2 regions of the Bradyrhizobium sp. U531 genome follow, and region 1 is predicted to be linked to the other one. Evidence: predicted binding sites of a transcription regulator. Region 1 holds the regulator's gene; the other holds the start of a gene.

Region 1 (4,210 bases):
GGCGGCCGCAGCGCTGGTTGCGGCCGCGTTCTATTTGCTGCTCTCGGGCGCGGAGGTGGCAACGCAGAGATCGTTCTTCATGACGGCCGTGGTGCTGATCGCCGTGATGGTCGATCGCCGCGCCATCACCTTCCGCACGCTGGCCGTGGCGGCATTGATCGTGCTTGCGGTTGCGCCGGAGGCGCTGGTGCATCCGAGCTTCCAGATGTCGTTCGCGGCAACGCTGGGTCTGGTCGCGCTGGTCCAGATCGGCATGCCGAACCTGTTCGCCTCGCCGGATCACTCCACGACGGCTCGGATCGCGATGTGGGGCGGCCGCGAGATTGCGATGCTGTTCCTGGCGTCGCTGATCGCGGGACTTGCGACCACGCCCTATGCCGCCTTCCACTTCCATCGTGTCACGCCCTATGGCGTGCTCGCCAATCTCGGCGCGATGCCGGTGGTCTCGGCGCTGGTGATGCCGGCGGGGCTGTTGGGCCTGCTCGCGGCGCCTTTCGGGCTCGATGGTGTGTTCTGGTGGCTGATGGGGATCGGTATCGACTGGATGGTTGCGGTGTCGCGTTGGGTGGCGGCGCTGCCGGGCGCGGTCGGCCGCATTCCCGCTTTCGGCATCGCGCCGCTGATCGCGGCGAGCCTCGGCCTCATCCTGATGGGCCTGTTGCGCACGCCCTTGCGCTGGTGCGGTGCCGCCGTGCTGCTGGCTTCCATCGCCTGGGGCCTGTCGGTGCGGCAGCCCGACATCCTGGTTGCCCGGGACGGCGCCAGCGTCGCGGTGCGAGGCGGGGACGGGCGTCTGCATCTGATCAGGACGGGCAAGGACAATTTCCTGCTGAAGGAATGGCTCGCGGCCGATGCCGATTCCCGCGATGCCGGCAGCGCCTCGCTGACTGAGGGCATATCGTGCGACGAGGCGGGCTGCGTCACGCCGCTCGCCGACGGACGGCTGGTCGCGCTGGCCTCGCGCATCGACGCGCTCGCGGACGATTGCAGCCGCGCAGCGCTGGTGGTGACGTCGCGGCCGGCGCCGCCGGACTGCGCGGCGATGGTGGTGGACCGGCCAAGGCTGCTGCGACAGGGTACGCTGGCGCTGACCCGGCGTGGCGACGGCTTTTCGGTTCAGGCGGTGAGGGCGAGAGGCACGAACCGCCCCTGGTCGCCGGCGGCCGCCGGCGAGGGAGATTTCGAAACGGCCCTGATGCCGAGGGCGGCGGCTCCGCGCGCCAAGGATGCGACCCCGTCGGAGGCCGATCTTCAGGCGGAGGACTGACGTCTCTGTCAGCCGATCGGCATCGGCGTGATCGGGGACCGGCTGTCGGCGGTGGTCTCAGGCTTGTGCTCGCGTTCGCCGAGCGGCTGCGTCACCGGCAGTTGCAGCACGGTTGCGCGCTGGCCTTCGACAAGCTGCGTCACCAGTACGTACTTGCCATCAGGAAATTCGATCGCGTCATGGTGACGATCGGGAACGTGCGGATCGATCTTGCCGAACTTGCCGACGCGGGAGTTGACGGTGCGCGTCCAGATCCAGCGGTTGTCGTAACGGACGTTGTCGGCGAAGGCGAGCTCCGTTCCCGGCAGCAGGCAGACCGCAACGGTGAGATCGGCCTCGGAGGCGAAGCCGCGCGTCGAGGTGCCGCGGAACGTTGTCGTGACGATCGTCTCGCCCACTTCAGCGGGGCGCGTCGCGACGGCATGCAGGCTGTAGTCACACATCGGGTTGCTCCTCATTCGAAGATGACGACCCGCACCTGCCTTGGAGGCACAGGCCTCGGAGTGGAAGCACGCAACGCTCTGCTTGGTTGTAGGCAAATCTACGGCTGGGATCCACGTGCCGCGATCACTTTATCTTTTCGAATCCGACAGGAACAAAGTCTGCCTGCGTGCATTCGGGCAGGCGGTTGTCGACGACCGCGGAAATCGAATGGCTTGAGATCGTCAAAGAGAATCGCGGCTCGCGATTGCAATGCGCATTGCCCGGTCATCACCCATGACACATGGGCAACGCGCGACGCTGATGCGGGGATCAGCGCCGTCGCGCACCACTCAAAATAAATTGGCACAGAACGAACTGGCACATGGCGGTCTCGAAAGAACTGCGATGCGCTCTGGCTTCGCGCGGCTTGCCGAGACTCTCGCCGTGAAAGAAGGGCCGGACAATCTGTGCAATACCAGAAGGACCATCCAGCCGGAGCGGACCATCATCCGCTCCAATCTCTGATCGGCGCTGCCGATCGACGGCGCGCAACAGGCGCCAGGTGATTTCAGTATCGAGCCCGTTTCGGGCTCAGTACTTGCGGTAAAGCCCGATCAGCTTGCCCTGAATCTTCACGCGGTTCGGCGGCAGGATGCGCACCTCGTAAGCGGCATTGGCCGGCTCGAGCGCGATCGAGGCACCGCGGCGGCGGAAGCGCTTGAGGGTCGCTTCCTCATCGTCGATCAGCGCCACCACGATGTCGCCGGTATCGGCGCTCTCGTTGCGCTGGATCAGAGCCATGTCGCCGTCGAGGATACCGGCCTCGACCATGGAATCGCCGCGCACTTCAAGGGCGTAGTGCTCGCCGGAGCCGAGCATGTCGGGCGGTACGCTGATCGTGTGGCTGCGGGTCTGCAGGGCCTCGATCGGCGTACCGGCGGCGATGCGGCCCATCACCGGCACCGCCACGGGGCGCTCGCCCTCGTCCGCGGACGGGATGGAGCTCGCGCGGACCTTGCCGAGATTGCCCTCGATGACGCTCGGCGTGAAGCCGCGTCGGTTGCTGGCAGCAGCCTGGAGCTCCGGCAGCTTGATCACTTCGATGGCGCGGGCGCGGTTGGGCAGGCGGCGGATGAAGCCGCGCTCTTCGAGCGCGGTGATCAGGCGGTGAATGCCCGACTTCGAGCGCAGGTCGAGCGCATCCTTCATCTCGTCGAAGGAGGGCGGTACGCCGCTTTCCTTCAGACGTTCGCTGATGAACCGCAGAAGCTCGTATTGTTTGCGCGTTAACATCTCGACCAAAGTCCCCCGGTTGATGTCGTTCGATTCCGAGACGATGAATTCAGCGATAAGCCGCTACATCCTCGAAACAAATCATGAACGGACACTATATGTTCGATACATGTTCCGCAACTGCTTAATTTACCGTGAACGAAACGAAACTCGCGGAATGCGTGTAATCGCGCAAATCAGGCGGGGAGCCGCAGCACCTCGCAGGGGCTGCCGGCCTCGGCCTTCGGTGCGAACGGCGGGCGCACGAGAAGTACCTGTGCCGCAGCGAGATTCGCAAGCAGAGAGGAGTCCTGATGATTGACGGGCAGGGCGATCTGCGTGCCGTCGTCGCGCAGCTCCAGGCGCGCGCGCAGATAATCCTCGCGCTGGTCGTTGGCGCCGAGATCTTTTCCGAGCACGGCGCGCTCGCGACGATGATGAATCACTGAACGGCCCGACAGCGCGCGAATCAGCGGCACCATGAACAGGAAGGCGCACACATAGGACGACACGGGATTGCCGGGCAGGCCGACCGCACGCATCGCGCCGAGCCGGCCGTGCATCATCGGCTTGCCGGGCCGCATCGCGATCTTCCAGAACGACATCGCCGTGCCTTCGTCCTTCAGTGCCTGCTGCACCAGATCGTGGTCGCCGACCGACGCGCCGCCGGTGGTGATCAGGATGTCGGCACCGCTCTCGCGGGCGCGCCGGATGCCGGCGGCTGTGGCTGCAAGCGTATCGGCGGCCACGCCAAGGTCGATGGTCTCGGCGCCCTCGCTGCGGGCGAGCGCGTGCAGGGCATAGCCGTTCGAATAGACGATCTGGCCGTGCCCCGGCGTGGTGCCTGGCATCACAAGCTCGTCGCCGGTGGCGAGGATTGCGACCTTCGGGCGGCGGCAGACCGCGAGGTGCGGGTAATTCATCGCCGCCGCGAGCGAGAGATCGCGTTCCGTCAGGCGGTTTCCCTTGCGCAGGAGCACCTCGCCCTCGCGGAAATCGACGCCGGCCGGGCGGATATGCCGTCCGACGATCGCAGCCTCCCTGATCGTGACGCTGTTACCGTCGGCGACGGTGTCCTCCTGGATCACCACGGCGTCCGCCCCCTCGGGGACGACGCCGCCGGTGAAGATTCGCACGGCTTCGCCGGCGCCGACCGCTTGAGCAAAGGGCCGGCCCGCTGCGACTTCGCCGATTACCGTCAGTTTGGCATCGATCCTGGCCGCATCGGCCGCGCGCACCGCATAGCCG
Region 2 (4,210 bases), on a different contig from region 1:
GTGCTGGTTGAACATGGAATCGATGATGTGGATGAAGGCCTCGTAGCACGAGAAGAAGCCGTGCCGGCCGGTGAGCAGATAGCCCTCGAGCCAGCCCTGGCAGAGATGCTCGCTCAAGACCTCCATGACGCGGCCGTCTTGCGCCAGATGCACGTCGTAAGGTTCGATCGGCTCCATCCAGACCCGCTCGGTCTCCTCGAACACCGCGTCCAGCCGGTTCGACGCGGTCTCGTCCGGCCCCATGATGCGGAAGTTGCGTTCCCCGGCGTTGAGGCGGATGACGTCGCGCAGGAATTTGCCGAGCTCGCGCGTCGCTTCCGCGGTGACGCCGCCGGGCTTTGGCACCTTCACGGCGAAGCTGCGGAAGTCCGGCAGCTTCAGCTCCTTTCTGAGCAGGCCGCCATTGGCATGCGGATTGGCGCCCATGCGCCTGGTGCCGTCGGGCGCCAGCGCCTGCAGCTCGGGAATGAGCGCGCCGCTCGCGTCGAACAGTTTTTCCGGCTCGTAGCTGCGCATCCAGTCTTCGAGCACCTTTAAATGCGCGGGGTTTTCACGACAGCCCGCGACCGGCACCTGGTGCGCGCGCCAAAAACCTTCGACCTTCTTGCCGTCGACTTCTTTCGGGCCGGTCCAGCCTTTCGGGCTGCGCAGCACGATCATCGGCCAGCGCGGCCGCTCGATGCTTGTCCGTCCGTCGCGGGCGTGCTGCTGGATCGAACGGATGCTGGCGAACGCGACATCGAGCGCATCCGCCATGGCCTGGTGCATCAATCCGGGATCGTCGCCCTCGACGAACAGCGGCTCGTGGCCGAAGCCGCGGAAGAGATCGCGGATTTCCGCATCTTTCATCCGCCCCAGCACGGTCGGATTGGCGATCTTGTAGCCATTGAGATGCAGGATCGGCAGCACGGCGCCGTCATGCGCAGGGTTCAGGAACTTGTTGGAGTGCCAGGACGCCGCGAGTGGGCCGGTCTCTGCTTCGCCATCGCCGACCACGCAGGCAACGATCAGATCAGGATTGTCCAGCGCCGCGCCATAGGCATGCACCAGCGCGTAGCCGAGCTCGCCGCCCTCGTGGATCGAGCCGGGCGTCTCCGGCGCCGCGTGGCTTGGAATGCCGCCGGGGAACGAGAACTGCCTGAACAGCTTGCGCATGCCGTCCGCATCGCGCGCGATATCAGGGTAGATCTCGCTATAGCTGCCTTCCAGATAGGTGTTGGCGACCATGCCGGGCCCGCCGTGGCCGGGACCGCAGACATAGAGCACGCTGACATCCAGTGCGCGAATGACGCGGTTGAGATGAGCGTAGATGAAGTTCAGGCCGGGCGTCGTGCCCCAATGGCCGAGCAAGCGCGGCTTGATGTGCTCGGCGCGCAAGGGCTCGCGCAGCAGCGGGTTGTCGAGCAGGTAGATTTGCCCGACGGAGAGGTAGTTCGCGGCGCGCCAATAGCGATCGAGGAGTTCGAGGTCGCTGTGTCCTGAGGCCGATTGTTGTTGATTCGTCATGTTCCTGCTGACCTTCACCCAGCGATCGTCACCAACATTGTTCCGCGACGATCGATCCCTGATCCGCATCAAACGAAATGGTTGCGACGGGCGTGTTGCGTGAGGTCAAAGGACCCCGCCCGAAATTTGGGCGGGCTACTTTGCATGGGGGTTGTTTTCGAGTTTTTCGTTTGTGTTCTTGATTTGTTCCATTTGCGTGCTATCTTGCCTGCATGAGTCCAGCAGCATCCTCTCATGCTCTCAAGCACCCGCCGGTCAAGGCGCCCTCCGAGCCGGCGGGTGTGGACTCTGACTTTCCGGCCGATTTTCCAGAACTTGGCGTCGCCATCGACCGGGCGCGCCGGCGAGGGCGCGGAGCCCAGTCCAATGCCAGCGGCCGCTATGAGGCCGAGGCCCGCGTCGCCTTCGACGACGGCTGGCAGAGCCTGGAAGAGCTGCCGCCGTTCAAGACCTCCGTCGCGGTCGATACCTCGCGCAAGGTGATCACGCGCAACGATTCCCCCGACATCGGCTTCGACCGCTCGATCAATCCCTATCGCGGCTGCGAGCATGGCTGCGTCTATTGCTTCGCGCGGCCGACCCACGCCTATCTCGGCCTGTCGCCGGGACTGGACTTCGAATCGAAGCTGTTCGTGAAGCCGGAGGCGCCGGCGCTGCTCGAGAAGGAGCTCGCCGCACCCGGTTACGAGCCGCGGATGATCGCGATCGGCACCAACACCGATCCCTATCAGCCGATCGAGCGCGAGCGCAAAATCATGCGCGGCATTCTCGAAGTGCTGGAGCGTGCCGGCCATCCCGTCGGCATCGTCACCAAATCGGCGTTGGTGGTGCGCGACATCGACATTCTCCAGCGCATGGCCAAGCGCAACCTCGCCAAGGTCGGGATATCGGTCACCTCGCTCGATCCGAAGCTGGCGCGCACCATGGAGCCGCGGGCCTCGACGCCGACGAAGCGGCTGGAGGCGCTGAAGCAGCTCTCGGACGCCGGCATTCCCACCACCGTGATGGTCGCGCCCGTGATCCCCGCGCTGAACGATTCCGAGATCGAGCGCATCCTCGATGCCGCCGCCCATGCCGGCGTCGGGGAAGCCTCCTATGTGCTGCTGCGGCTGCCGCTGGAGGTGCGCGACCTCTTCCGCGAATGGCTGATGGCGAATTATCCGGACCGCTATCGCCACGTCTTCACCCTGATCCGCGACATGCGCGGCGGCCGCGACTACGACGCCAAATGGGGCGAGCGGATGAAGGGCACGGGACCGATGGCCTGGACCATCGGCCGCCGCTTCGAGATCGCCTGCGAGCGGCTCGGGCTCAACAAGCGGCGCTCCAGGCTGACGACGGATCATTTTGCGCGGCCGAAGCGGAACGGCGATCAGCTCAGTCTGTTCTGAGCGAAAGTGGAAGAGGCGTTGCATGGTCAAGGAACTTCATCCGCCGGTCCCCCGGCTCACCGTTATCACCCTGGGTGTAAGCGACATCCGCGCCAGCATCGCCTTCTACGACGCGCTCGGTTTTTCGCGCCGGCTGAAAGCGACTGGCGAGGCGGTGGCGTTCTACGATACCGGCGGTCCGGTGCTCGCGCTGTTTCCCTGGGATCAGCTCGCCGCCGATGCCAGGCTGCCTGACGATCCCAGGCCGGCGACCTTCCGCGGCATGACGCTCGCATGGAACTGCGCCACGCGCGAGGAGGTCGATGCCGTGCTGGCCTTCGCGCTCGGCAAGGGCGCAAGGCTGCTGAAGCCCGCGCACGAGACCGATTACGGCGGCTATTCCGGTTATTTCACCGACCCTGACGGCCATCCCTGGGAGGTCGTGGTCGCGCCGGGCATCGAGGTCGGCGAGGACCGGCGGGTGCATCTGGCGGAGTAGGGCGGCGGCCTGAATAGCGGGAATTGCGCCTGGTTCCCGGTTGCGCCGGCAAGGCTGCTTGCGCACGATCCCGGCCATGATTCGGGACAAGTCCGCGACGAAACCAGCCAAAGGCGCGCCCAGGAAGGACGCTGCCAAGAAGGACGCCGCCAAGAAGGCTGCGCCCGCCAAGGCGGCGAAAGCGGCTGCGGGCAAGACGTCGAAAGCTCCCGCCGCGAAGAAGGGCATCATCGCCGTCGCATCCCCCAGCTTCCGCCGCGAGCGCGCGCTGATCAAGCGCGGCATCTGGCCGGTCGCCGGCTGCGACGAGGCCGGCCGCGGACCGCTCGCAGGCCCGGTGGTGGCGGCCGCCGTGATTCTCGATCCCGACCGCATCCCGCGCGGCATTGACGATTCCAAGCGCCTGACGGCCGAGGAGCGCGAAAAGCTGTTCGACAGGATCTGCGCCACCGCACAGGTCTCGGTCGCTGTCGCCTCGCGCGCGCGAATCGACCGCGACAATATATTGAGGGCCTCGCTCTGGGCGCTGAAGCGCGCCGTGGTGGCGCTGCCCGAGGCGCCCCGCCACGTCTTCGTCGACGGCCGCGACCGGCTCGATACGGCGTGCGATTGCGAGGCGGTGATCGGCGGCGACGGTATCGTGCTCTCGATCGCGGCGGCCTCCATCGTCGCCAAGGTGACGCGCGACCGCTTGATGTGCGCGCTGGCACAGGACTGCCCGGGCTACGGCTTCGAGCAGCACAAGGGCTACGGCGTCCCCGATCATCTCGATGCGCTCAACCGCCTCGGTCCCACCGTCCACCACCGCAGCTTCTTCGCCCCCGTCGCGGCCGCA

What was found. Region 1 encodes LexA, which represses DNA repair genes until DNA is damaged. Its sites were predicted from a motif close to TGTTCNNNNTGTGTTCNG; they were not measured.
Region 2: the regulator LexA is predicted to act here: its motif matches at 1,680-1,697, upstream of QRQ56_RS16935 (PA0069 family radical SAM protein).

Annotation. Positions count from the first base shown of each region.
Region 1 is NZ_JASVEN010000001.1:1,070,482-1,074,691, forward strand. Features, by position in the region: gene QRQ56_RS05335 (ComEC/Rec2 family competence protein) at 1-1,267, shown strand, start outside; gene QRQ56_RS05340 (hypothetical protein) at 1,276-1,710, opposite strand; gene QRQ56_RS05345 (hypothetical protein) at 1,961-2,215, shown strand; gene lexA (transcriptional repressor LexA) at 2,282-2,983, opposite strand; gene QRQ56_RS05355 (molybdopterin molybdotransferase MoeA) at 3,160-4,210, opposite strand, start outside.
Region 2 is NZ_JASVEN010000003.1:149,105-153,314, forward strand. Features, by position in the region: gene QRQ56_RS16930 (phosphoketolase family protein) at 1-1,506, opposite strand, end outside; gene QRQ56_RS16935 (PA0069 family radical SAM protein) at 1,719-2,897, shown strand; gene QRQ56_RS16940 (VOC family protein) at 2,920-3,375, shown strand; gene QRQ56_RS16945 (ribonuclease HII) at 3,452-4,210, shown strand, end outside.